DNA from 4 places in the Streptomyces sp. NPDC046335 genome. Region 4 is predicted to be linked to each of the others. Evidence: riboswitches for the same ligand, from Rfam matches in the RefSeq annotation. Region 4 holds a riboswitch; each other region holds the start of a gene.
The links. A riboswitch is a leader RNA that binds a small molecule or an ion and turns the genes downstream of it on or off. The one in region 4 is predicted to bind cobalamin.
Positions count from the first base shown of each region.

Region 1: it holds a riboswitch for cobalamin, as region 4 does, so the genes downstream of both, ACZ6JY_RS36375 (ABC transporter substrate-binding protein) here and ACZ6JY_RS10475 (energy-coupling factor ABC transporter permease) in region 4, are expected to answer to the same signal.
Region 2: it holds a riboswitch for cobalamin, as region 4 does, so the genes downstream of both, ACZ6JY_RS36350 (GHMP family kinase ATP-binding protein) here and ACZ6JY_RS10475 (energy-coupling factor ABC transporter permease) in region 4, are expected to answer to the same signal.
Region 3: it holds a riboswitch for cobalamin, as region 4 does, so the genes downstream of both, cobN (cobaltochelatase subunit CobN) here and ACZ6JY_RS10475 (energy-coupling factor ABC transporter permease) in region 4, are expected to answer to the same signal.

Region 1 is NZ_JBVJFF010000019.1:106,399-111,974, reverse strand. Features, by position in the region: gene ACZ6JY_RS36395 (NADH:flavin oxidoreductase) at 169-1,335, opposite strand; gene ACZ6JY_RS36390 (hypothetical protein) at 1,313-1,717, shown strand; gene ACZ6JY_RS36385 (ABC transporter ATP-binding protein) at 1,704-2,495, opposite strand; gene ACZ6JY_RS36380 (FecCD family ABC transporter permease) at 2,492-3,610, opposite strand; gene ACZ6JY_RS36375 (ABC transporter substrate-binding protein) at 3,607-4,650, opposite strand; cobalamin riboswitch at 4,681-4,861, opposite strand; gene ACZ6JY_RS36370 (methyltransferase domain-containing protein) at 4,916-5,576, opposite strand, start outside.
Region 2 is NZ_JBVJFF010000019.1:98,843-104,418, forward strand. Features, by position in the region: gene ACZ6JY_RS36330 (ABC transporter ATP-binding protein) at 1-165, shown strand, start outside; gene ACZ6JY_RS36335 (ABC transporter permease) at 162-881, shown strand; partial or broken gene ACZ6JY_RS36340 ((2Fe-2S) ferredoxin domain-containing protein) at 987-1,264, opposite strand; gene ACZ6JY_RS36345 (ferric reductase-like transmembrane domain-containing protein) at 1,555-2,544, opposite strand; cobalamin riboswitch at 2,755-2,998, shown strand; gene ACZ6JY_RS36350 (GHMP family kinase ATP-binding protein) at 3,331-3,990, shown strand; gene ACZ6JY_RS36355 (cysteine synthase family protein) at 3,987-5,009, shown strand; gene ACZ6JY_RS36360 (ATP-grasp domain-containing protein) at 5,006-5,576, shown strand, end outside.
Region 3 is NZ_JBVJFF010000003.1:290,027-295,602, reverse strand. Features, by position in the region: gene ACZ6JY_RS08195 (amidohydrolase) at 1-44, shown strand, start outside; gene cobN (cobaltochelatase subunit CobN) at 49-3,654, opposite strand; cobalamin riboswitch at 3,698-3,818, opposite strand; gene cobG (precorrin-3B synthase) at 3,933-5,246, shown strand; gene ACZ6JY_RS08180 (precorrin-8X methylmutase) at 5,258-5,576, shown strand, end outside.
Region 4 is NZ_JBVJFF010000004.1:211,849-217,424, forward strand. Features, by position in the region: gene ACZ6JY_RS10455 (GNAT family N-acetyltransferase) at 4-606, opposite strand; gene ACZ6JY_RS10460 (CsbD family protein) at 774-947, opposite strand; gene ACZ6JY_RS10465 (FUSC family protein) at 1,121-2,323, shown strand; gene ACZ6JY_RS10470 (SDR family oxidoreductase) at 2,471-3,397, shown strand; cobalamin riboswitch at 3,455-3,638, shown strand; gene ACZ6JY_RS10475 (energy-coupling factor ABC transporter permease) at 3,669-4,394, shown strand; gene ACZ6JY_RS10480 (energy-coupling factor ABC transporter substrate-binding protein) at 4,394-4,768, shown strand; gene cbiQ (cobalt ECF transporter T component CbiQ) at 4,775-5,524, shown strand; gene ACZ6JY_RS10490 (energy-coupling factor ABC transporter ATP-binding protein) at 5,521-5,576, shown strand, end outside.

The DNA.
Region 1 (5,576 bases), on a different contig from region 4:
TACCGGGTGCGCGGAGGCGGTGACTTCGTCGAGTGAGTCCAGCGAATCGGTCAGAATCTCGAACACGGTGATCCCCCTCGAAACCGGCCGCGGAGCAGGCCGGCCCGCGCGGCCGTACCCCTTTCCGTCCGCCGTCGCCGCCGTCCGCGGTAGGCCACCACGCGTACGTCAGGTGGTACCGGAGGGGTCTCCGGCCTCGTCGCCCATCGCTCCTGTCAGGACGCACCGCGTGCCGGAGAAGATGGTCGGCACGCACTTGTTGCAGTGGATGCACAAGGAGCGGGTGGTCTCCTCCTTCCGCATCCGGTTGATCAGGTCGGGCTCGCGCAGGAGCGCCCGGGCCATCGCCACGAACTCGAAGCCCTCCGCCATCGCCCGCTCCATGGTCGCGCGCTGGGACACGCCGCCGAGCAGCACCAGCGGCAGGGTGAGGGCGGCGCGGAACTGGCGGGCGCTGTCGAGCAGATACGCCTCCTCGTACGGGTAGGAGCGGAGGAACCTGCCGCCGAGCGCCTTCACCCCCAGCCCTACGACGGGGCTGCGCATCGCCGCGGCGAACTCGCGGACCGGCACCTCGCCCCGGAACAGGTACATGGGGTTGAGCAGGGAGCTGCCCACGGTCAGTTCGAGGGCGTCGAGGCTGCCGTCGGATTCGAGCCAGGAGGCGACCTGGAGGCTCTCGTCCAGCCACAGCCCGCCCGGCACGCCGTCGTCCATGTTCAGCTTGGCGAGGATCGCGAGCCGGTCACCCACCGCCTCGCGCACCGCGCGCGCCGTCCCGCGGGCCACCTTCGCGCGGTTGACCAGCGAGCCACCGTAGGCGTCCTTGCGGCGGTTGAGCTTGGGGCTGAGGAAGGAGCTGGCGAAGTAGTTGTGGCCGAGGTGGATCTCGACCGCGTCGAACCCGGCCTCGGCGGCGAGGAGCGCCGCGTCCGCGTGGGCCTTGGTGATCCGTTCGATGTCGGCGTGGCTCGCCGGGCGGGTGCGGGCGACGGCCAGGGCGCTGAACGCGCCGGAGGGGCCGAGCGAGGGAAGCCCGGTGGAACGGCTGCCGCCGACCGGTCCGGCGTGTCCGAGCTGCGCGGATATCGCGGCGCCCTCGGCGTGCACGGCCTCGGTGAGCCGGCGCAGTCCCGGCAGGGCCTCGGGCCGCATCCAGATCTGGTGGCGTTCGGTACGGCCCTCGGGGGCGACGGCGCAGTAGGCGACGGTGGTCATGCCGACGCCGCCGGACGCGTACCGACGGTGGAACTCGATCAGCTCGTCGCTGACCTGGGCACCCTTGGTCATGCCTTCGAAGGTGGCGGCCTTGATGACACGGTTGCGCAGGGTCAGCGGTCCGAGCCCCGAGGCGGGGCTGAGCGTGGGCGACCTGGTGGCCGCCGTGGTCGAGCCGTTCGCCGAGCTGGCTGCGAGCCCGGACGGCCGGGTGCTGTGCCATCTGCTCGCCCGCAGCGCCCTGCCCACCGGGCAGCTCCCCGACGTGTCCACGCTGTTCAGCCCCACGCCGTTCGAGGTGATGCTCGGCCGGCTGCTGCCCGAGCTGTCCGTCCAGGAAGTCACCGAACGCCGCCGGCTCGCCTTCAGCCTCCTCCTGGAGACCTACGGCCGCCCCCTCGCCGGAGCCCCGTCGGCGGCCCACCCCCTGCCGGCCACCTCCACCGTGATCGCCTTCGTCACGGCGGGCCTGAGCGCGCCGCCGGTCAAGACGACGTGAGGCGGGTGGGTGGGAGGAAGGTCACCTGGGGTGCGCCCGTGCGCGGGTGGATGATGACCTCGCTCGTCACGCCGTAGACGTCGTCCAGTAGTTGGGGCGTGAGGACGTCGGCGGGTGGTCCGGAGGCGGTGACCGTACCGTCGCGCAGGACGTAGAGGCGGTCGCAGTAGTAGGCGGCGAGGTTGAGGTCGTGCAGGGCGACGAGCACCGTGGCCGACAGGCGGCGCAGCGTGTTCAGGATGTCCAGCTGGTGTCGGATGTCGAGGTGGTTGGTGGGCTCGTCCAGGACGAGCAGGGACGGCTGCTGGGCCAGGGCGCGGGCGATGAGGACGCGTTGGCGTTCGCCGCCGGAGAGGCGGTCGAAGGGGCGGTGGGCCAGGCCGGTGGCGTCCACCGCGCCCAGGGCCGTCTCGATCAGTTCGGCGTCCTCAGGGGTGTCCCCGCCGAGCAGCCGTTTGTGCGGGGTGCGGCCCATCGCGACGACCTCGCGGACCGTGAGGTCGAAGTCGGCGCCCGACTCCTGCACCACCGCCGCCACGGTCCGGGCCAGTTGCCGCACGGGCAGCGACCAGGCGTCGGTGCCGTCGACGCTGATCTGGCCGGTGGCGGGGCGCAGGACCCGGTAGACGGCGCGCAGCAGGCTGGATTTGCCGCTGCCGTTGGGGCCGACGAGGCCGATGACCTCGCCGGGGCGGGCGGTCAGGGAGACGTCCTCGACGAGGCGGTGCGCGCCGGCGGTGAGGGTGACGCCGTCGACGACGAGTTCGGTGGCGGTCATGCCCCTCCTCGGTCGGTGGTCCTGCGGGCGTCGCGGCGCATCAGCCACAGGAAGAACGGTCCGCCGCACAGTGCGGTGAGCACGCCGACGGGGATCTCCATGGGTGCGGCGACGACACGTGCGGCGATGTCGGCCCAGATGAGGAAGACCGCGCCGCCGAGCGCGGCCGTCGGCAGGACGCGGCGGTGGTCACCGCCGACGACGAGGCGGACGATGTGCGGCAGCATCAGGCCGACGAAGCCGATCGGTCCGCACGCCGCGACCAGGATGCCGGTGACGAGGGAGAGCAGGACGAACATACGGGCGCGGAAGCGGGCCACGTCCAGCCCCATCGTGGTGGCGGCCTCCTCACCGGCGAGCAGCACGTTCAGGTTGCGGGCCTGCGCCATGAGGACGGCGATGCCCATGAGCAGGGCGGCGCCGGGCAGCCACAGGGTGTCCCAGTTGACTCCGCCGAGGCCGCCGAGGGTCCAGGCGAGGACCGCGCGGGCCTCGTTGCCCCGGTCGGCGGTGAGCAACAGCAGGTGCAGTAGGGCGGTGAGCACCGCGGCGACGGCCACACCGGACAGGACGAGCCGTGCGGAGGTGATCCGGCCACCGGTGCGCGCGGTGGCGTAGACGAGCAGCAGCGCTCCGAGCGCGCCCGCGAACGCGGCGGCCGACAGTGACACCGGTCCGAGCAGGGTCACACCGAAGACGATCACCACGACGGCGCCCAGGGAGGCCCCGGAGGAGACTCCGAGCAGGTAGGGCTCCGCGAGCGGGTTGCGGATCAGGGCCTGCAGGGCGGTGCCCACGACCGCCAGCCCGGCGCCGGCCACGGCCCCGAGGAGGACGCGGGGCGCGCGGACGTCCAGCACGATGGTCTCGCGCGCGCGGGACCAGTCCGGTTCTGCCCAGTCGGCGCCCAGCGCGTGCGTCACGATGCCCCACACCTGTCCGGGCGGCACATGGACCGAGCCGATCGCCAGGCCCGCCGTGGCGGAGAGCACCAGCAGGACGGCCAGGACGACGAGTGTGACGGCGAGACCGGCCGGGCCCGCCCGTCGTCTGTCGTCCTGTTTCCCCGGTCGTGCGGCCTGCCCGGGGGCGGCGTCGGTGACCGGAGCCGTCACCGGAAGCCCTCGGGGTGGATGCCGCGCGCCAGATCCTCCACCGCGTACGCGGACCGCACGCCCACCAGGGTGGCGGTCAGCGGCAGCACCACGAACCGCTTGTTCCTGATGGCGGGCACGTCCTTCAGGGCGGGCTGGGCGAGCAGGAACTTCTTCTTCTGCTCCACGCTCCCGGCGTCCGCGTAGTCGTAGATCGCGATGACCTCCGGCTTGCGTTCGACGACCTGCTCCCAGGAGACGTCGCCGAAGACGTCGTCGAGATCGGCGAAGACGTTCTTGCCGCCGGCCAGCCGGATCAGTTCGGTGCCGAGGCTCTTGCCGCCCGCGGTGAAGGCGGTCTTGTCGCCGCTGTCGTAGACGAAGACGGGTACCTGGGGCCTGCCCTCGACGGCGGTGGTGGCCTTGCCGACCCGTGACCGGAGGTCGGAGACCAGCCTGTCCGCGCGGTCGGGCACGCCGAAGATCTTGCCGACGGTGCGGACTTCTTCGTAGACGTCCTTCATCGTCACGCGCTTCTCGCCGCAGTACTCGCGGTTGAGGTGGGTGTCGATGCCGGCGTCGGCGAACGCCTCGCGGGAGCGGCCCTCGTTCTCGGCGAAGGCGCTGCCGTAGCCGCCGTAGACGAGATCCGGCTCGGCCTCCAGGACCGTCTCGAAGGACGGTTCCCTCTTCGCCAGTTCCGGGACCGACTCGTAGTCCTTCTTCAGCTTGGGCAGGACGGCGGAATCGGGAAAGGCGGTGCCGACCATACGGTTCTTCAGGCCCAGGGAGAGCAGGAGTTCCGCCGGGTGCTGGTGGATGGTGATGACGCGGGCCGGCGCCTTCTCGTACGTCGTCCTCACGCCGCAGTTGTCGATGGTGACGGGGAAGCCCTTGGCCGGCGGGGCCGTGGCCTTCGCGTCCTGGGCGGTGTCCTGCGACGATCCGCAGCCGGCGGTCAGCAGGGCCGCCGACAGGGCGACGGCCGCGGCCATGGCGCGCCGGGCATGCCGCCTGCGGGCAGGGGTGAACAGCGGGGGACGGGACGTGCCGTCGTACACGTGAAGCCTCCTGGGGAGTCCGCGCTCCTCGGAACGGGCCCGCGACCGGCCAGTGTCCTGACTCCCGGATCGCCGCTCCCCCTGCCTTCCCACGCGGCGCGCAGTGGCGTGTCGAAGGGTGCACTCCCCGGTCACAGTGGCGGGACCGTGCCGGATTCGCACCGGCTTCCTGTCTCCCGTCGCGGTGATGACCCGCTGATACTACGGTCTGCCGGGAAGCGGCCATAAGGGCGTGCGCAAGTGCCCGAGCGCCCTTGCCCGGCCCTCATGTCTCGCGCACCGCCCGCAGCACCAGCCGGTCGGCCTTCTCGTCGTAGGGGCGGCCGTCGAAACCGCCGAAGACCTCCACCCGCCCGAACCCCGCTTCCCGAACCATCCGCCGCAGCTCCACCGCGCTGTACACGAACCACACCAGGGTGGCCCGCGTCACCCGTTCGCCCCGGACCAGGACCCAGTCGCTGCGCAGCCGCGCCCAGTCGTCCAGCACGGTGTCGGTCTGCACCATCAGGTCCTCGCCCCGCTTCACCACCTTCGGCGGGGTGACCTTGCGGGCCAGCAGTTCCTTGCCCGCCAGGTCCAGTACGAGGGTGCCTCCGGGGGCCAGGCAGGCGTACATGGTGCGCAGCACGCGCGCGTTGTCGGCGGGGTCGTCGAAGTAGCCGAACGAGGTGAACATGTTGAGGACCACATCGAAGGCGCCCGGGGCCTCGTACTCGCGTGCGTCGGCCCGCACGTACGTGACCTGGGCGCCCGCGTCGGCCGACCGTTTGCGCGCCCGGTCCAGCATGGCGGGGCTCAGGTCCACCCCGGTGACGTCGTGGCCGCGGCGGGCGAGCGGGACGGTGAACACACCGGGGCCGCAGCACAGATCCAGCACCCGGGCTCCGGCGGGGAAGGACAGCAAGGGAGAGGTGCCGAGCAGTTCC
Region 2 (5,576 bases), on a different contig from region 4:
GTGGAGATCGGCGAACTGGCCCGGGGTGACCAGCTGGCGGTCCATGAACTGACCCCGGTCCTCTCCTCGCTGGAGGAGGTCTACATGAACATGACCCGCTCCTCGGTCGAATTCCGGGGCGGTACGGCGGACGCCGGTCACGAGACGAAGGAACTGGTCCGATGAGAACGCCCCCCACCACGACGCGAGTCGGCACCGCCGGCGCCTCACCGACACCTGGCTTCGGCACTGCGCTCGCATTCGAATGGACCAAGTTCACCAGCCTCCGCTCTACTCGCTGGACCACGGCGGCAGTCGGCCTGCTGATCGTCGTCGGCGCGGTGTTCGTCGGGCTCAGCGGCAGTCTCCAGCCCGACGACACGGTGCTCGGCGGCAGTCTCACTCTCAGCGTCGTCTCCTTGATGATCGCGGGTGTGGCGGGATCGCTGACCGTGTGCGGCGAGTACTCCAGCGGCACGATCGGCTCCACTCTGGCCGCGGTGCCGCGCCGTGGCAGGGTCCTGGCCGCCAAGGCGGTCCTGCTCGGAGCGCTGCTGTTCGCGATCGGCCTGGTCGCCTGCTTGCCGGCTTACGTCCTCGGCGACGCGATCCTCGAGGACGGCGAGCACGCCCAAGGCGAGCGTCACTCGGCGGGAGCCGTCACGGTGGTCGTCGCGGTGATGCTGCTGCCCTCCCTGTTCGGCCCGCTCTTCGGCGACCTGCAGCGGTGGATCGCGGGCGCGCCCCCTACCGCCGCTCTGGAGAAGCTCACCCAGACCTCGGACGCGAGTCACGAGGTGGTCGGCTCGCTGGGCGCGTGGCCGTCGCTGGGCCTGGTCGCCGCGTACAGCGTGGCGCTCCTCGTGCTCGCTGTTTCGCGGTTGCGCCGGCGTGATGTCTGACGCCATCGGACGCTGAGGCCGGCCGAAGGGGGGACGGCCGACGTCTGCCGGCCGGCGGGAGCGGGCTGCTCGGCCGGCCGGCTGGAAGCGGCGGATCGCGAGGGAGGGTGGGCTGAACGTGTACAGGTCGAGGATCTCCGGCCGGGGTGCGACGCCGGGGCCGCCCGCCTGACCAGGCGGCGATGTCCTCTATCGCGTCCGGGTCGTTCACCAGGCCGAACCGCACTGGCCGTGCTCCGGCCGCACGCCCGGCGGACGAGGGCCGCACGACAACCACGCCTGCCTGGTCACACGCGTCCAGGCAGGCGGAGATGCGTACGGGCGCCTCCCCACGCAAACGCGCGGCCTGCGCGGTCCCGGCACGCGACGACCCGGCACGGCAGCCGCCCACTCACCTACCCACCCACCAGTTGCGCAGTCACCTCAGTGCCCTACGCCTCACCGTCCGTTGTGTCGGACACGCCGAAACGCTCCCTCTCCGGGGAGATCCGCCCCGGGGCTCCGTCGAGGGGGCGGCGGCGTGGGGCTCCTGGCTCTCGGGGCGCAGCTCCTCCCGGCCTTACCGTCCCTCGTGGGGCAAGTGGCCCGTTCGGGATCCGCTCACCGGTCACAGTGGCGGGACTCTCCCTCGCTCGGGTGCCCGTGTCGGTCTGGTCCGGATGGCGGCCGGGGATCACTCGGGCTCGTGTGCATGCGGACTCGTCGTGGGTGGCTCGTCCGGGCGTTCCCGGCCACCGTCATGGCCGGACGCCACCACGAGGACGAGACCCACCACGACGGCCCCGGCAGCCACCCGGCCAACGACCCGCACCGTCCAGCTCGGAAGCGACACGCCCGCCCGCCGCGTCGGTGCGCCCAGTCGCTCGGCCCGCCGGGCGGGCCGCAGCAACCGGGCCAGCAGTAGCGCCGCGACCGGGAGTTGCAGCAGCCACAGCACGGTACGCGGCCACTCGCCGTACCAGACGTTCGTGCCGTACAGCAGGGTGTGCCACACGCTCAGCACGTAGACGACGATGACGAAGCGGTGCAGCCGACGCCAGGTGTTCGCGCCGATGCGGTGACGGACGTAGAACAACAGGCCCAGCGGGACGGCCAGATACAGAGCGCCCTGCCCCAGCGGAATGGCGATCCGACCGGTGCCGGAGTCGTACCAGCCGGGCACGAACGTGTCCGCGAACCCCGCCCACAGCCGCCCGGCCCACGCCAACTGGGCCTCGTAGCGCACGAGTTCGGCGGCGAACAGCAGTGCGTGTGCGGACATCAGGGCGATCGTGGTCAGGCTCGTGGTGCGGTGCCAGCGTTCCAGGATCTGCCGGGACACCGGCAGCCGGGCGGGGCGCGGCCCCGAAAGCAGGAGACCGAGCATGACCGTGCCCCAGGCCCACAGCAGGCCCGACCAGCCGAACGCCTGGCTGAGGAGGTACATCCAGTAGGTACCGGCGTCGTCCATGAACGGCATGACCGCGACCGTCGCCGAGTTGCCCGACTCCATGCGGGCGTACAGGAACGCGAAGACGGCCGCCGTGACCAGGACGGCGGCGCCCGCGTCGGGGAGCGCGGCGCGCAGGTCGGCGCGCAGCACGACGCGATCGGGCGGACGCCGCTCACGGGCGGGCGGCGGGGATGTCGTGCCGTCGTCCTCCGGGGTCGTCTCTGGCAGCATCCTGGGCCTTCCGGGCGCGGTACTCCGAGGGGAGGTGCGGGTGACGTCGACGCACCAGTGTGACCGGCGTGGCCGGAAATACGGAGGACACATTCGGCCAGAGTGTTGTCCGGGTCGGCCGAGTCGTCTCAAGGCTCCGATGCCGCCGCCCGGACGATCGCATCCGGACAACTGACGCCGCGCCCCTCCCGCAGCGGCGTGAGCCGCCCTACGCTCATGCCCGCAGTCGGTTCGCGTCTCCTGTCCGACCAGGTATTGGCGGCGCGACGCAAGAGGGAACCCGGTGGGAATCCGGGACTGTCCCGCAGCGGTGAGTGGGAACGAAAGCCGTCATCAGCACTGGCCCGAGTCGGTTCGGGGCCGGGAAGCGACGGCCGGTAGATGCCCGCCGGTGACCGGTGTCCCCGGTGAGCGAGCCCACGAGTCCGAAGACCTGCCACTGCGCCCGTACGTGCTGTGCGGGTGGTGCGCGGTGACCTCGAGGACTGGGTCGGCGGTACGGACGGGATACCCGCGGGGCACGCCCCGCACGGCGCCTCCTCCCCGGTCGCATTCCAGGACGCGGACAGGAGGAGGGGTTCGTGACGGGCCGTACCGTCTCCGGTGTCTGCCACGGCACCCTGGGCGAGCTGTACCAGGGTCCGCTGCGGGCAGGCCCCGATCCGGCCATCGCCGTCGTGTCGTTTCCCGTGGGCCGCCGTTCCCGGGTGACTTTCACCCACGGGACGGATCCGCCGGACCCGCTGCCGCTCGGGGAGAAGTCCGCGATCGCGGGCCCGGCTCTTCGTGGAGCACTTCGGGCTCACGCTGCCACCGGGCCGTTGGAGCGCCCACTCCGACCTTCGGGTGGGCGTGGGGATGGCGAGTTCGACCGCCGACATCGTGGCGACCCTGCGCTGCCTGTTCCGGCTCTTCGCCCTGCCGTATGACGCGGACGTGGTCCTCGGCGTCCTGGCGGCGATCGAACGGGCGGACAGCGTCTTCCTCGACGAGTTCGCCCTGTACCTCAGTGGCCGGCACCGGGTGGTGCGGCGGCTGGGCACGGACATCGGCTTCCACACCGCGTACATCACCGAGCCCGGGACGGTGGACACCGCCGCCGTCACCGACCTGCTGCTGGCGCACTACCGGCGGCACGGGGAGGAGTACGAACGGTGCCTGACCGACTTGCTGAAGGGATTCGTCTCCGGTGATCCGGCCGCGGTCGCACGGGCGGCCACCGCCAGCGCCGCCCTGTCACAGCGGGTGCTGCCCAAGGCGGCATTCGACAGCATGCTCGCCCACCAGGAGCGGTTCGGCGCCGACGGCGTCTTCGTCGCCCACACGGGCTGTCTGATCGGCTATCTCTTCCCCGGCCGCCCCGACGCCGCCCTGAAGTCCGAACTGTCCGCCTTCTTTCATTCGCTCGGCCAGCAGTGTTCCTTCGCCCAAGGAGGCTACGGGTGATCCACCCTCACATCGCCGACGCCCTGAAGGTCCCCGATCTCGTCCGGCTCTGCGACGGCCTCGTCCTGATCCGGTTCGAGTCGATGAAGATCTACTCCGCGCTCGCCGCTGTCCGCCACCTGCTGGAACGGGGCACGATCCGTCCGGGACAGACCCTGGTCGACAGTTCCAGCGGCATCTACGCCTACGCCCTGGCGCTGGCCTGTCACCGCTACGGCATGCGCTGCCACATCGTCGCGTCCACCACCGTGGACATCACCACCCGCGCCCAGCTGGAGATCCTCGGCGCCACCGTGGAACAGGTCCGGCCCTCCGAGAACCTCAAGCTGGACCAGGAGTTACGGGTACGGAGGGTGAAGGAGATCCTGGCCGACCACCCCGCCTGGCACTGGATGCGCCAGTACCACGACGACGTCCACTACCTCGGCTACCACGAGGTCGCCGACCGGATCACCACCGCGTTCCCCGCGACCGCACTGACCGTCGTCGGAGGGGTGGGCTCCGGAGCCTCGACGGGCGGCCTCGTGGAACGCCTGCGCGCCACCGACCCCTCGGTGCGGCTGGTCGGCGTCCAGCCCTTCGGCAGCCTCACCTTCGGCAGCCAGGACCACCACGACCCGGAAGCGATCATCGCCGGCATCGGGTCGTCGATCGTCTTCGACAACGTCCGCCACACCCTCTACGACGCCGTGCACTGGCTGGACTTCACCCACGCCATGTCCGGCACGGTCGCCCTGCTGCGCGACCACGCCGTCTTCGCCGGGCTGTCCACCGGCGCCGGATACCTCACTGCGATGTACGAGGCCCGCCGCCATCCCGACCGGCTGCACCTGGTGATCGGCGCCGACACCGGACACCGCTACGTCGAGCGCGTCTTCGCCCGGCACACCGAAGCCCTGGACCCCGCCGCCCTGAAGCCGGTCGAGATCTCAGCCCCCGAGGAGATGTCCATGCCCTGGTCCAGGATGGCGTGGCGGCGCACCGCCTGCCCAGCCGGCCGGAAGGAGCGAGCCGCATGACCGTCGTCTGCCTCGAATCGCTCACCTTCGGCCTCGGACACCTGGTGCGCGCCGCCGACGCACTCGGCGAGCGGCTCACCCTGCTCACCCGCGACCGCGCCTACTACGCCCACGAGTTGGAGAGGCTTCCGCCGGACGCCCTCGACGTCGTCGTCACCGACACCTTCGACGTGGAAGGGCTCGCGGACCTGCTGCACCGGACGCCTCGGCTGCGCGGCCTGATCAGTTCCACCGACACCTGGACCCTCGCCGGCGCCGAACTCACCGACCGCCTCGGCCTGCCCGGCCTCGACCCGGCCGTACTGCGGCTGACCCGGGACAAGGCGGCCGTACGCAACCGGCTGCACGCTGCCGGGCTGACACGCGGGCGCGCCGTGGAGGCGACCGGGGCGGAACTGAGGGACGTGCTGCTCAAGGAGGCCGGTCTGCCCGCCGTACTGAAGGACACAGCGGGCACCGGCAGTCAGAACGTCTGGCTGGTCCGCGACGAGCCGGAACTGGACGCGGCCCTGGCCGAGGCGGCCGGGCGGCAGTTGAAAGGGCGGCTGTTCGCTGAACCGTACTTCA
Region 3 (5,576 bases), on a different contig from region 4:
CCGCCCTCGCCTGGCTGGACGGCCGTCGCGCGCACACCGGCTGAGGGCTCAGCCCTCGTCCTCCAGGTCGCCCTCGGTCTCCAGGTACGCCTGCCGCAGCGCTTCGAGCACCGCCGGGTCCGGCTTGGCCCACATGCCGCGCGACTCCGCCTCGAGGAGCCGCTCGGCGATGCCGTGCAGCGCCCAGGGGTTGGCCTCCTGGAGGAACTGCCGGTTGGTGGGGTCGAGGACGTACGTCTCGGTGAGCTTGTCGTACATCCAGTCGGCGACGACGCCCGTCGTGGCGTCGTAGCCGAACAGGTAGTCCACCGTCGCGGCGAGTTCGAAGGCGCCCTTGTAGCCGTGGCGGCGCATCGCCTCGATCCACTTCGGGTTGACGACGCGGGCGCGGAACACCCGCGAGGTCTCCTCGACCAGCGTGCGCGTGCGGACCGTCTCGGGGCGCGTGGAGTCCCCGATGTACGCCTCGGGGGCCGTGCCCCGCAGCGCGCGCACGGTCGCGACCATGCCGCCGTGGTACTGGAAGTAGTCGTCCGAGTCGGCGATGTCGTGCTCGCGCGTGTCGGTGTTCTTGGCCGCCACCGCGATGCGCTTGTACGCCGTCTCCATCTCGGCGCGCGCCGGGCGCCCTTCGAGCCCGCGGCCGTACGCGTAGCCGCCCCACACCGTGTACACCTCGGCGAGGTCCGCGTCCGTGCGCCAGTCGCGGGAGTCGATGAGCTGGAGCAGCCCCGCGCCGTACGTGCCGGGGCGCGAGCCGAAGATGCGGGTGGTGGCCCGGCGCTCGTCGCCGTGCTCGGCCAGGTCGGCCTGGGCGTGGGCGCGTACGTAGTTGTGCTCGTCGGGCTCGTCCAGCGAGGCCGCGAGGCGCACCGCGTCGTCGAGCAGGCCGATCGTGTGCGGGAACGCGTCACGGAAGAAGCCCGAGATGCGCAGCGTCACATCGATGCGCGGGCGGCCCAACTCCTCGTACGGGATGGCCTCAAGGCCGGTGACGCGGCGTGAGGCGTCGTCCCAGACGGGGCGGACGCCGAGCAGCGCCATGGCCTCGGCGACGTCGTCGCCCGCCGTGCGCATGGCACTCGTACCCCACAGGGAGAGGCCCACGGAGGTGGGGTAGTCGCCGTTGTCGTTCTTGTACCGCTCGATGAGCGAGTCGGCCAGGGCCTCGCCCGTCTCCCAGGCGAGCCGGGAGGGGACGGCCTTGGGGTCGACGGAGTAGAAGTTGCGGCCGGTCGGCAGGACGTTGACCAGGCCGCGCAGCGGGGAGCCCGAGGGGCCCGCGGGGACGAAGCCGCCGTTCAGGGCGTGCACGGAGTGGTCGAGCTCGGCGGTGGTGGCCGCCAGGCGCGGCACGACCTCGCGGGCCGCGAACTCCAGGATGGCCCTGACCTGCTCGCTCTGGTCGGCGGGGACGGCGGCCAGGTCCCAGTCCGCGTCGTCCATCGCCTGGACGAGGGCGCGGGCCTTCGCCTCGGCCTCGTCGGCGCTCACGCGGGTCGCGGCGGACTCGTCGAGGCCCAGCGCCTCGCGCAGGCCGGGCAGGGCCGAGGTGCCGCCCCAGATCTGGCGGGCGCGCAGGATCGCCAGGACGAGGTTGACGCGGGCCGCGCCCGCAGGGGCGGTGCCGAGCACGTGCAGACCGTCGCGGATCTGCATGTCCTTGATCTCGCAGAGCCAGCCGTCGACGTGCAGCAGGAAGTCGTCGAAGCCGTCGTCGTCCGGGCGGTCCTCAAGACCGAGGTCGTGGTCGAGCTTCGCCGCCTGGATGAGGGTCCAGATCTGCGCCCGGATCGCGGGCAGCTTCGCCGGGTCCATGGAGCTGATCTGCGCGTACTCGTCGAGGAGCTGCTCCAGGCGCGCGATGTCGCCGTAGGAGTCGGCGCGGTCCATCGGCGGGACCAGGTGGTCGATGAGCGTGGCGTGCACGCGGCGCTTGGCCTGCGTGCCCTCGCCCGGGTCGTTGACCAGGAACGGGTAGACGAGCGGCAGGTCGCCGAGCGCGGCGTCGGGGCCGCAGGCCGCCGAGAGGCCAGCGTTCTTGCCCGGCAGCCACTCCAGGTTGCCGTGCTTGCCGAGGTGCACCATCGCGTCGGCGCCGAACCCGCCGTCGTCGGCGGACGCGGCGATCCAGCGGTACGCGGCCAGGTAGTGGTGCGAGGGCGGCAGATCCGGGTCGTGGTAGATCGCGATCGGGTTCTGGCCGAAGCCGCGCGGCGGCTGGATGAGGATCAGCAGGTTCCCGCGGCGCAGGGCCGCGAGGACGATGTCGCCCTCGGGGTCACCGCCGTCGCCCACACGGGAGCGGTCCAGGAACATCTCGCCGGGCGGCGGCCCCCAGTGCTCCTCGACGGACTCCCGCAGCTCCTGCGGCAGCGTCGCGTACCAGCGCTTGTAGGCGGCGGCCGGGATGCGGACGGGGTTGGCGGCGAGCTGCTCGTCGGTGAGCCAGTCCTGGTCGTGGCCGCCCGCGTCGATCAGCGCGCGGATCAGCTCGTCGCCGTCACCGGAGACCAGGCCCGGGATGTCCTCCGTGGGCCCGAAGTCGTAGCCCTCGTCGATGAGCCTGCGCAGCAGCGCGACGGCGGACGCGGGGGTGTCCAGGCCCACCGCGTTGCCGATGCGGGAGTGCTTGGTCGGGTACGCGGAGAGCACCAGGGCCAGGCGCTTGTCGGCGGCCGGGATGTGCCTCAGGCGGGCGTGCCGCACGGCGATCCCGGCGACGCGGGCCGCGCGCTCCGCGTCGGCGACATAGGCGGGCAGGCCGTCCTCGTCGATCTCCTTGAACGAGAACGGCACGGTGATCAGCCGCCCGTCGAACTCCGGCACCGCGATCTGGCTTGCGGCGTCGAGCGGCGAGACGCCCTCGTCGTTCTCCTGCCAGGCCGAACGCGACCCGGTCAGGCAGAGCGCCTGGAGGATCGGCACGTCGAGGCCGGTCAGCGCGCCCGCGTCCCAGGACTCGTCGTCACCGCCGGCCGACGCCTCGGCGGGCTTGGTGCCGCCCGCCGCGAGGACCGTCGTCACGATGGCGTCCGCCGCGCGCAGCTCCTCGATCAGCTCCGGCTCCGGGGCGCGCAGCGAGGCCACGTACAGCGGCAGCGGGCGGGCGCCCGCGTCCTCGATCGCGCCGCACAGGGCGTCCACGAACGCGGTGTTGCCGCTCATGTGGTGGGCGCGGTAGTAGAGCAGCGCCACGGTCGGGCCTTCGACGTCACGCGCGGCGCGCTCCAGCGGGCCCCAGGACGGCGCGGGCGCGGGCGGCTCGAAGCCGTGGCCGGTGAGCAGCACGGTGTCGGAGAGGAAGCGGGCGAGCTGCTCCAGGTTGGCGGGGCCGCCGTGCGCGAGGTAGGCGTGCGCCTCGGCGGCGATGCCGACCGGCACCGTGGAGGAGGCCATGAGCTGGGCGTCGGGCGCCTGCTCACCGGTGAGCACGACCACCGGCAGACCGCTGGCGGTGAGCTGGTCAAGGCCGTCCTGCCAGGCACGGACGCCGCCGAGGAGGCGTACGACGACCAGGTCGGCGCCGTCGAGAAGGGAGGGCAGCTCGGCGAGGTCCAGGCGGGAGGGGTTGGCGAACCGGTAGTCGACCGGACCCCCCGCCGCGCGGGCGCTGAGCAGATCGGTGTCGGAGGTCGACAGCAGCAGAAGCATGCGGGCGCAGGCCTTCCTCGGGGTGTCCGCGCCCCGGGTGGTCGTATGGACGGCAGGAGTTCCTGGCTCACCCCACGTGGGTGGGGCTCACAGTGGCGGGACCGCGCCGGATTCGCACCGGGCTTCCTCCTTCGGGCCCCTGTCGGGCCCACGCCGTCGCTGGCGTCGGCGGACCTGGCGGACCGCCGTCTGCATAGTAAGTCCTGCCCGCGCCGGAGCGGGCGCCCGCCCGCCCCGAAGGCCCTCGTCGGGAGGCGACCGCCCGCAGGCGCGTGGGTATGCTCGCCGCCATGCCGCCCACCCGAGCAACCTCCACGAACAAGGGCGAATCCCTCATACGTGACCGGGGCGACGCCTGTCCCGGAGCCCTGCGCCCGCACCTCGCCGACGACGGTGCGCTGGTCCGACTCCGGCTGCCCGCAGGGCTTCTGACCGGCCGTCAGGCGCTGGTCCTTGCCGACGCGGCGGAGCGCCTGGCGGACGGCCGGCTCAGCGTCACCTCGCGCGGCAACGTCGAGCTGCGCGGCCTCGCCGAAGACTGCGGCTCCACCCTGGCCGCGCCGCTCGCGGACGCCGGCCTGCTGCCCTCCGCGCGCCATGAACGCGTACGGAACATCGTGGCCTCCCCGCTCGCCGGAATCGACGAGAACGGCCTCGCGGACGTGCAGTTGTGGGCCCGTGAGCTGGACGGGCTCCTCTGCGCCGAGGAGTGGACCACCGCGCTGTCCGGCCGCTTCCTGTTCGCCCTCGACGACGGTCGCGGAGACATGGCGGGGCTCGGCGGCGATGTGACCTTGATCGCAGAATCGGGCGGGACGGCGGTCGCGCGGGTCGGGGCCCTGGCGGTGCGGGTGGCCGCCGCGGACGCCCCGCGCGCCGCCCTCGCCGCGGCCGGGGCGTTCCTCGCCGCGGCGCGCGAGGCGGGCAACGGGGCCTGGCGGGTACGGGAACTGCCTCCCGGCCGCGACGCGGGGGTGGCCGAGGCGCTGAGGCGGGCGTCGATCCCGGCGGTGCCGGTGACCGGGGCGGAGGCGGAGGAGCCGCTCGTGGCGGTTCCGCCGCTGCCCGGGGTCATCGGCCGCGCCGTCGCCGTCAACGCCCCGCTCGGCCGGGTCACCGCCGCCCAGTGGCGGGCCCTTCTGCCGCTGCCCGCCGACGAACTGCGGGTTACCCCGTGGCGCGGCTTCGTCCTCCCCGGCTTCGCCGACGCGACGGCGGCCCGCGACCGCCTGGCCGCACTGGCCGACGCCGGGTTCATCACCGACCCCGCGTCGCCCTGGCTCGGCGTCGGCGCCTGCACCGGACGCCCCGGCTGCGCCAAGTCCCTCGCCGACGTCCGCGCGGACGCCGTGCCGGCCCCCGGCGGCCTGCCCGTCCACTGGTCGGGCTGCGAGCGCCGCTGCGGACACCCGCGCGGTGACTGGGTCGACGTACTCGCCACCGGCGAAGGGCGGTACGAGGTGACGGCCCGCACCGGCGGCACGGCGGCCCCCGTGACCGGCACCACCCTCACCGAGGCGGTCACCACGGCACGTACGGCACAGGCACGTACGCGTACGACATCGGCAACCACAACAACGGCCACGAAATGAGCGAGAGCACAGTGTTCGACTACGAGAAGGACGGCGCGGCGATCTACCGCGAGTCCTTTGCCACCATCCGCGCGGAGGCGGACCTCGCGGGTCTGCCCGCCGACGTCAGCCAGGTCGCGGTGCGGATGATCCACGCCTGCGGCATGGTCGACCTCGTCCGCGACCTCGCCTTCAGCCCCAGCGTGGTCGCCGACGCCCGCAAGGCGCTGCGCGACGGCGCCCCGATCCTGTGCGACGCGAACATGGTCGCGAGCGGCGTCACGCGCAAGCGGCTCCCGGCAGGCAACGAGGTGGTCTGCACCCTCACCGACCCGTCCGTGCCCGACCTCG
Region 4 (5,576 bases):
GATTTACGCCGCGATACGGGGTTCACGCCGCATGGCCCACAGGACCGGACCGCCTCCGGGCAGCCGCGTCTCTTCCTGCACGGAAAAGCCGAAGTGCTCGTAGAAAGGCAGATTGGACGGCTTGGAGGACTCCAGGCGGACGGGCAGACCCGCCGCGTCGGCCTGGGCGAGTCCTGACCGCAGCAGGTTCGCCCCGTGCCCCTGACCGCGGGCGGCCGGATCGGCGCCGACGACGGCCAGGTACCAGTGTTCTTCCTCCGGCGTGTGCTCGGCGGCGGCCATGGCGGCGTCACGGAACAGTTCGGCGCGCTCGCCCAGGATGACCTGGAGCTCCTGGACCGTCTCCGCGTCGGGCACGGCCTTGGCCCGGCCCTCCGGCGGCACCCAGAAGGCGGCTGCGGCGCCGGTGCGCTCGCAGACGCCGTGGTGGACGTACTGCCTGGTGAAGAGCGTGGCGAAGTACCGCCCGAGGCCCGCGTTGCGCGAGGCGGCGTCGGGGAAGAACCAGCGCATCATCGGGTCGTCGTCGAAGGCGTCGGCGAGGACGCGGCTGATGAGCGGGGCGTCGTCGATCGTGGCCTGCTGTGGGCTGTTCGATATCGGCATACGGGCATTCTGCACCGCTGATGATCTTGGCTCGGGGCGGGGGTGGCCGGGAGCGCACGCGCGCGGCGGGCTTCCCGCGCGGCACGCGACGGGGCGCGGCGCCCCCCTCACATTAAAGACGGGCGCCCCCTCGCATAAAGGGGGCGCCCGCCATGATGTGCCGCCGGTCAGTGCTTGCCGGTGTCCTTGATCTTTTCCTTGGCCTGACGGGCGTCACCCTTGGCCTGTTCGGCACGGCCCTTGGCGGTGAGGCGTTCATTGCCCACGGCGCGTCCTGCGGCCTCCTTGACCTTGCCGCTGATCTGCTCGGTCTTCGCCTGGTTCTTCTCGTTGGCGGCCATGTCGCTCACCCTCCGATGGTTCGGGATTGTGTGCTGCGTATACGCGTGGCCGCCCATGGACGATGTAAACGTGCCTCACCGAGAGAATTCGGCGGCCGGGATTTCCGCGTGTCACACCGGTCCGGCTGGGAACCCCGCATGCGGGAACAGTGCGGAACGGATCGGAGCGGGGCATGGCCGGCGAGGACGAGGGGCAGCGGACGCCGGGTGCTGTCCGGCGCTGGTCCGGCCGGGCGCGGGACTGGTGGCAGCGGGCCCTGGCGACACCCGGCTACGAGCGTCACACCCTGCTGCTCATCTTCAAGAGCACGCTGGCCGCGACCCTGGCCTGGTTCATCTCCTACGACGTGCTGCACACGACGTCACCCGCCTTCGCGCCGTTCTCCGCGGTGCTGATCATGCAGGTGACGGTCTATCAGTCGCTGCTGCAATCGCTGCGCTACCTGGCGGCCGTGGCGGTCGGCGTGGCCATGGTGGCGGCCCTGGGATTCATGATCGGATCGGACCTCCTGACGTTCGTGCTCGTGGCGGTCGTCGGCCTGACCATCGGGCGCTGGCCCGCGCTCGGCTCCCAGGGCTCCCAGGTCGCCACCGGAGCGTTCTTCGCCTTCTCCGTCTACGCCCTCGCCTCCACCGGCAGCGAGAAGATCACCCAGCTGGGGCAGATCGTCCTCCTCGTCCTGATCGGCTGCGGCATCGGCGTCATCGTCAACCTCACGGTCGCCCCGCCGATGCGGCACAGCAGCGCGGAATCCGGCCTCCGCACGCTCTCCGCCGCCCTCGGCGACCTGGTGAGCGACATGTATCCCGTACTGCGCGAGAACGAGATCGACGCCGACCACTGTGCCCATTGGCACAGCAGGGCGGAGCAGACCGGCGGCATGATCACACAGGCGCGCGACGGTTTCCGTACGGCCGAGGAGAGCCTCTACTACAACCCCCGGCTGCTGTTGCGCAGGAAGCGGGGCGGCCATGTCTCGTTCGAGGGCTACGGCGCGGTCCTCGAAGCCCTGGTGCGCGCGCTCTACCAGGTCTCGTCGCTGACCCGCAGCCTCGACCAGTGGACCGAGCAGGAGGAGGGCAGGCTCGACGACGGCGCGTTCTTCGGCAGCTACGCCGACTTCCTCGAAAGCATCTCGAAGATCACCGACGTGCTCGCCGAACTCGACGAGAACTCCCTGGCCGAGCAGGCCCGGCACCTCGGCGAACTGGCCGACGACGCCCAGGGCCGCGCCCGCGCGGTGACCGAGCAGGCGGCCCGCTCCGGCCTGCCGCTGGCCGACCCGGCCCGCCCGTACGGAGTCCTCGTCGTCGAGGCGAACCGCCTCATGGAGGAGTTCCAGCACACCTGCGACGTGCTCAAGGACACGTGCTGACCTCCGGCCCGTGGTGGCCCCAGGACCCTCCGAGAGCCGTTCGCACCGTTTGTGCCCCGGGGGACACGGGCACCCGACCCGGGTCACCGATCTTGGGCGGCACGCGGCACCGGCCGCCCATGCCCGACTTCCGCAGGAGGCCTCCCCATGCAAGAGGGCCAGCACGACGCCCGCACGAGCGACCACGGCACGCCGCAGGTCACGTCCGAGCCGACGCCTCCGTTCCCGGGGGACAAGCACGGCCCGCCGCCCGGCGTCGAGGCCGACATGTCCCCGCGGCCCCGCTACGAGGCACCGCGGTACAAGGCCGCCGACAAGCTGCTCGGCAAGGTCGCGCTGATCACCGGCGGCGACTCCGGGATCGGCCGGGCCGTCTCCTGGCTCTACGCGCGCGAAGGGGCCGACGTCGCCATCGTCCACCTGCCCGAGGAGCAGCAGGACGCCGAAGAGACCCGGCGGCTCGTCGAGAAGGCCGGACGCACCTGTCTGCTGCTGCCCGGCGACGTGAGCGACGCCGACTTCTGCCGCGACGCCGTGGCACGCACCGTGGCGGAGTTCGGCACGCTGAACATCCTGGTGAACAACGCCGCCTACCTGAACAGCAAGCTGGAGCTCGAGCAGCTCAACGCCGAGGACTGGGACCGCACGTTCAAGACGAACGTGTACGCCTACTTCCACCTGGTCATGGCGAGCCTGCCGCACCTGGACGCGGGCGACGCGATCATCGCCACGGCCACGGAGGAAGCCCTGAAGGGCAGCACCACGATGATCGACTACGCGGCTTCGAAGGCGGCCCTGATCACCTTCACCAAGTCGATCGCGCCCCACCTCGCCAAGCGGGGCGTCCGCGCCAACGTCGTCGCCCCCGGACCCGTGTGGACGGTCCTCAACACGGCCGACCCGCACATGCCCAAGGACGGCCTCTCCCAGGTCGGCAGCGAGACCCCGCTCGGCCGTCCCGCCCAGCCGGAGGAGCTGGCGCCCGCCTACGTCTACCTGGCCTCCGACGCGGACTCCAGCTTCACCGTGGGCGAGGTCCTCGCCGTGACGGGCGGTGAGACCGACACGCGCTGACCGCGGCCCGACACCGCGATGACCTGCGGGCGAGTTGTCATGCCTCCGGCTCTCGCACTACTGTCACCACGCCTTGGTGCTCGGGAAATCCGGTGTGATGCCGGTGCGGCCCTCGCCACTGTGATCGGGATGTCCGGCTCCAGCCCTCGCGGCAGCCACTGGGCGCACACGCGCCCGGGAAGGCGGAGTTCGGGCGGTACTACCCGTCAGCCAGGAGACCGGCCAAGGCACGTCGTCCATCCACGAGGTGCTGGAGAGGGTCTGCTGAGCCATGCACATTGCCGAGGGTTTCCTCCCGCCGGCGCACGCCATCGCCTGGGGCGTAGCGTCCGCGCCGTTCGTCGTCCACGGAGTCCGCTCCCTTACGCGTGAGGTCAAGGAGCACCCCGAGAGCACCCTGCTCCTGGGTGCGTCCGGAGCCTTCACCTTCGTCCTGTCCGCACTGAAGATCCCGTCGGTCACCGGAAGTTGCTCGCACCCGACGGGCACCGGCCTCGGCGCGATCCTGTTCCGCCCGCCGATCATGGCGGTGCTCGGCACGATCACGCTGCTGTTCCAGGCGCTGCTGCTCGCCCACGGCGGGCTCACCACGCTCGGCGCCAACGTCTTCTCCATGGCGATCGTCGGGCCCTGGGCCGGATACGCCGTCTACCGGCTCCTGAAGCGGTACGACGTGCCGCTCATGGTGGCGGTGTTCTTCGGCGCGTTCGTCGCCGACCTGTCCACGTACTGCGTCACCAGCGTCCAGCTCGCCCTCGCTTTCCCCGACCCCGGCAGCGGATTCATCGGCGCCCTGGGCAAGTTCGGCGGCATCTTCGCCGTCACCCAGATCCCGCTGGCGGTCAGCGAGGGACTGCTCACCGTCCTCGTGATGCGGCTCCTCGTGCAGTCCAGCAAGGGAGAGCTCACACGGCTCGGCGTACTGCTCCAGCGCAAGCGGACGGCCAAGGCCACCGACACGGACAACACCAGGACCGAGACGGGGGCCAGCGCCTGATGAGCCGGAACGCGAAGATAAACACCCTGCTGATCGTCATCGTCGCCGCCCTCGCGGTCCTGCCGCTCGTGCTGGGACTCGGCGACCACAAGAAGGAGCCGTTCGCGGGCGCCGACGCCCAGGCCGAGACGGCGATCACCGAGATCGACCCCGACTACGAGCCCTGGTTCTCCCCGCTGTACGAACCGCCGTCCGGCGAGGTCGAGTCGGCGCTCTTCGCCCTTCAGGCGGCGCTCGGCGCAGGCGTCCTCGCGTACTACTTCGGGCTGCGCAGGGGGCGCCGCCAGGGCGCGGAGCGCGAGCGGGTGCGGGACGGCCACGCCGAGCCGCCCGGCGACGCGGCGGACAGCCGCAACGGGGCCGGGCAGGCCTGATCCGCGGTGCTGCCCATCGACGCGGCGGCGCACAGCAGCCGCTGGCGCCGCCGTCACCCCGTGGACAAGGCCGTGCTCGGCCTCGGCCTCACCGTCCTCGCCATCTCGCTGCCGCCCTGGCCGGGCGCGGCCCTCGTCCTCGTCACCGCGCTCGTGGTGCTGCTCGGCCCCGCGGGCGTGCCGCCCCGCAAGCTGTGGCGCGCCTACCGCGTGCCGCTCGGCTTCTGCGTCACCGGAGCCCTGACCCTGCTCGTCCAGCTCGGCGGCCCCGACGGGTTCGTCACGCTCGCCGAAGGCGGCCCCGCGCGCGCCGGGGGGCTGCTGCTCCGGACCTCGGCGGCCTCGCTCGGGGTGCTCCTGTTCGCCTTCACCACGCCCCTGTCGGACCTGCTGCCCCGCCTGGTCGGGGCGGGGGTGCCGGCGCCCGTGGTGGACGTCGCCCTCGTGACGTACCGGATGAGCTTCCTGCTCATGGACTCCATGGGGCGCGTCCGCCAGGCGCAGGCGGCGCGGCTCGGCCACACCACCAGAGCCGCCGCCTGGCGGTCGCTCGCGGGGCTCGGCGCCACCGCGTTCGTGCGCGCCTTCGACCGGGCGGGGCGGCTTCAGGCAGGGCTCGCCGGGCGCGGCTACGACGGCACGCTGCGGGTGCTCGTGCCCGAGGCGAAGGTCTCCCGGCCCTTCGTGGCCGCCGTCGCGGTCCTTCTCCTGGGCCTGATCGCCCTCACCCTCGTACTGGAAAGGTTCCTTCCATGAGCGAGCCCCTGGTGGCGCTGCGCGCGGCGTCCTACGCGTACGAAGAGGGGCC